DNA from 2 places in the Halomonas tibetensis genome. Region 1 is predicted to be linked to the other one. Evidence: riboswitches for the same ligand, from Rfam matches in the RefSeq annotation. Region 1 holds a riboswitch; the other holds the start of a gene.

Region 1 (2,197 bases):
CAGGCCCTCGAAGCCCAGCGGTTCTGCGTGGTCATGTTTGCTGGGTGTGGCGAACACCGGCCCTAGCCCCAGATAGTCGAGGCGTTCGAGATCCACCCGGGCGAGCTGTGCCGGGGTCTGCACCGAGAGGCCGAGCAGCGCCCCCTCCCCCAGCGCCGCGCGGGCGGCGGCCACGTCGCCGTCGTCCTGGCCGATATGCAGGCCATCGGCGCCGCTTTCCACCGCCACCGCCAGGCGATCGTTGATGATCAGCGGCACGCCGCTGCCGGCAAGCGTCGCCTTGAGGCGGCGGGCCTGGTCGATCATCTCGCCATCACTGGCGTGCTTGTCGCGAAGTTGCACCACCGTCACCCCGCCGCGCACCGCGGCGACCACGGTCTCCACCAGGCCATACTTGGCGCACAGGTCCGGGTCGGTGACGAGATACAGGGATAGATCAAGTCGCATCGGTCAACTCCAGCCGCAGGCGGCCTCTCAGGGTTTCGTTATCCAGGGCATACAGGGCGTCCAGGAAGGCCACAGCGAAGCTCCCGGGGCCCCGTGCACTCTCGCCGGCGAGTTCCCCGGCCGTGGCGTAGCAGGCCAGGGCCGCCACGGTGGCCTCGAAGGAATCCTCGGCGCCGACCAGGAAGGCGGCCACCACACCGGTGAGCGAGCAGCCCAGAGTGGTGACTCTCGGCATCAGCGGGTGGCCACCGTGCACGTACGCCAGGCGGCGACCGTCAGTGACGAGGTCTACCTCGCCGGTGACGGCCACGACGCAGCCGATTCGGCGGGCCAGACGAATGGCGGCCTGCTCGGCGGCTTCTGCCGGGTCGTTGCTGTCGACGCCGCGCCCGCCGGCACCGCGGGCCTCCAGGGCGATGATCTCCGAGGCGTTGCCGCGAATGACCGTGGGCAGACGCTCCAGCAATCGCGCCCCGGTCTCGCGCCGGTAGGCGGTGGCGCCCACCGCCACCGGGTCCAGCACCCAGGGCTTGCCCATCAGGCGAGCCGCTTCTGCGGCTTCGATCATCGCCTCTACCCAGTGGGGCGAGAGGGTGCCGATATTGACCGTCAGGGCGTCGGCGATGGCGGTGAACTCGGCGGCCTCCTCGCGGGCATGCACCATGGCCGGCGAGGCGCCGATGGCGAGCAGCACGTTGGCCATGGTGTTCATGGCCACCAGGTTGGTGATGTTATGAATCAGCGGAGCGTGCTCACGCACCCGGGCCAGGTGCGCAGCGGGGTCGATCGAAGGGAAAATCGTATGGGACATGCGGCCTCCCGGGCGCGAGAGGTGCAGGCTGGCGCCAGGGCCGGAACTGCACGACTCCCTACGCCGGCATTATCCGGGTCAGGTTCAAAGGGTACCTCTCAGCCGCGGCAACTCACTTCCGCGACGCCCCTGTCGTCAGGCCACACTATCCACGTCCCAGGCAGGACTGTAAAGGCTGGGCAACGCCACTGGCGAAGCGCTCAAGATGCGAGGCTCACGCCATCAAATGGAAGCCCGAAAGAGTGATCAGGCTGGCCAGCAGCAGGCTGTCGAGGCTCTTGCGGGCCTCCTCCTGTTGCCAGCGCTCGGGGCGCAGCAGCGCCAGGGCCGCCATGCCCAGGGCGGCGAGCCCCAGAGGCAGCTCGATGGGCTCCCAGCCGGCGACCAGCACGCCCAAGGCCAGCAGCGCCAGGCCGATGAGCAGCAGCGGTACGATGGCACGGTTCTCAGTGATGAGCGTGTCATCGAGTATCGTTATCGGGCTATAGGTCATGGCGTCGCCTCGCGTTGGGGTCCGGTTATCAGCCTCTGACTATGTCGCCCTTTCCTTAAGGATTGCTTAAGGTGATATGACCGGAATGTGACGGGCGCCTTTGAGGCCTGCGCTTACGGTATGAACGAGCTTGAGGAGGTACGCCGCCCGGCCCCTGATATCTCCCGCGAGGTGTTGCAGGCGCTATCACGCTTCTATTGCTGCGTGATCAACGCCCCGGGGGCTTCCGCCTCCGGGGCGTGGCAGTTAGCCGTCAGGTCCATAGCGTCCTGGCGGACCTCGCTCTCCACGCGAAAGGCATCGGATGCCGATCTCGCTGTCACGCGAGCTGATGATTCGCATGGATCCTCAGGATCTCCAGGAACTGGTCGGCAATCTGCTGGAGAATGCCCTGCGCTGGGCGGCGACCACGGTCACGCTCAGCGCAGGCGAGGATGGGGAGGAGT
Region 2 (2,197 bases), on a different contig from region 1:
GGTGCCTTCTCCCAGGTGGCACCGCTCGCCGTGGCCACTTACCTGGGCATGGCGGTTCTGCTATGGCGCCCCCTGATGCGCCGACCGCATTCACAGAGCGGGCTGGGCGCGGCCAATCGCGTCACCCTGGCGCGGGGTGTGCTGGTAGCCCTGATGGCCGGCACCCTGGCCGACCCGGCTCTGCTGGCCGCCCATGGGGAGTGGCTCTTCGCCCTGGCCCTGGTTGCCCTGGCCCTGGACGGCGTGGACGGCTGGGTAGCCCGACGCACCGCCAGCGCCAGCGCCGTGGGGGCGCGCTTCGACATGGAACTCGACGCCTTCTTCATCCTGGTGCTCTGCCTCGCACTCCTGGTGCTGGATCGCGTCGGGCCCTGGGTACTGGCCATCGGCATCATGCGCTATGCCTTCGTGGCGGCGAGCTGGCGCTGGCACTGGCTCGCGGACGACCTCCCCGAGAGCTTCCGACGCAAGGCCGTCTGCGTATGGCAGGTCGCGGCGCTGATGCTCGCCCTGCTGCCGGCCACGCCCGACAACCTGCCGAGTTGGCTCGCCGCCACCGCCCTGGCGGGGCTTGCCGGCTCCTTCGCCGTGGATGTCCGTTGGCTCTACCGCCACCGGTGAGTGGTGGCTCGCGCCGACACAGCCCGGAGCGGCATCCGTCGGTAGCAACTTTCTACCGGTATGCTAGGCTTGCCTGACGCTTGACGGGGTGCCGGTAATTCCGGCTGAGATGGCGCAGGGGTCTCTCCAGAAATGGACCGTACCCGAGCACTGGTCCCGTTGAACCTGATCCGGTTAGTACCGGCGTAGGAATCAAGCGGTGGCCAGAACAGCACTTACTCCCCCTCCCGGCCCCTCTTCTCTTCCACGCCCACGCTCCGGATCGTCAACCGACATCGGAGGCAAGATGGGCTACCGCTTCAGCGATCTTACTCACGCCTGCCAGGACGATTGGCGCGCCTACATCGAGCACGAGTTCGTGCGCGGCCTGGGCGATGGCACCCTGGACGAGGGCGCCTTTCGTCACTACCTGAAGCAGGACTACCTGTTCCTGATCCACTTCGCCCGCGCCTACGCGCTGGCCGCCTACAAGAGCCGCACCCTGGCCGACCTGCGCCAGGCCTTTGATGGCCTCAAGGCCATCGTCGACCTGGAGCTCGGCCTTCACGTGGGCTACTGCCAGGAATGGGGCATCTCCGAGGCCGACCTCGTCGCCCTGCCCGAGGCCCGCGCCACCATGGCCTATACACGCTACGTGCTCGACACCGGCAACCGCGGCGACCTGCTCGACCTGCACGTGGCCCTGGCCCCCTGCCTGGTGGGCTACGGCGTGATCGCCGACTGGATCAACGCCCGACCGTCGACCCTGCGCGGCAGCGCCAACTCCTATGACGCCTGGATCGCCATGTACGAAAGCGAGGAGTTCCAGGCCGCCCGGCGCGCCGAGGAGGCCTGGCTCGATGCCCGCTTGGCCGATGTCACCCCGGCGCGCTTTGCGGAGCTCTGCACGGTATTTCGCGATGCCACGCGCCTGGAGATCGACTTCTGGCGGATGGGGCTCGACCGGGCCCTTTAACGCCACACGACTCTCCACAACAAAAGCCATAACAAAAGCCATAACAAAAGCCACAACAAGGAAAGTCCCATGAGCAAGACCGCCCACTTCCTCGCCGAGACCGCCCGGGTCGACGCCGCCGCCATCCAACCGCTGCCCGGCTCACGCAAGGTCTATCTCGAGGGGTCGCGCCCCGATATCCGCGTGCCCTTCCGCGAGATCTCGCTGTCGCCGACGAAGACCTCTGGCATGGGCCCGGATGAGCAGAACCCGCCGCTGCTGGTCTACGACACCTCCGGCCCCTACAGCGACCCGAGTGCCGAGATCGACCTGCGCCGCGGCTTGCCCGAGCTGCGCCGCCACTGGATCGAGGCGCGCGGCGATACCGAATTCCTGGATGGCCCCACCAGCGAGTTCGGCCAGCGCCGCGCCAAGGACCCGACCCTGGCCCAGCTGCGTTTCGATCTGACCCGCACGCCGCGGCGCGCCAGGGAAGGGAAGAACGTCACCCAGCTCCACTACGCCCGCCAGGGAATCATCACCCCGGAGATGGAATTTATCGCCATCCGGGAAAACCAAAAGCGCCAAGCGCTGGGCACAGCAGAGGTAGAGCGCATCCTCGGCCACCAGCACCCGGGCCAG

What was found. A riboswitch is a leader RNA that binds a small molecule or an ion and turns the genes downstream of it on or off. The one in region 1 is predicted to bind thiamine pyrophosphate.
Region 2: linked by a shared signal. The riboswitch ahead of tenA (thiaminase II) and the one ahead of thiM (hydroxyethylthiazole kinase) in region 1 are both predicted to bind thiamine pyrophosphate.

The regions. Positions count from the first base shown of each region.
Region 1 covers NZ_JBHRSQ010000009.1:344,016-346,212, forward strand. The annotation lists gene thiE (thiamine phosphate synthase) at 1-447, opposite strand, end outside; gene thiM (hydroxyethylthiazole kinase) at 437-1,258, opposite strand; TPP riboswitch at 1,297-1,399, opposite strand; gene ACFODV_RS07870 (hypothetical protein) at 1,473-1,751, opposite strand; gene ACFODV_RS07875 (ATP-binding protein) at 2,056-2,197, shown strand, end outside.
Region 2 covers NZ_JBHRSQ010000013.1:22,273-24,469, reverse strand. The annotation lists gene ACFODV_RS10515 (CDP-alcohol phosphatidyltransferase family protein) at 1-621, shown strand, start outside; TPP riboswitch at 696-830, shown strand; gene tenA (thiaminase II) at 908-1,576, shown strand; gene thiC (phosphomethylpyrimidine synthase ThiC) at 1,646-2,197, shown strand, end outside.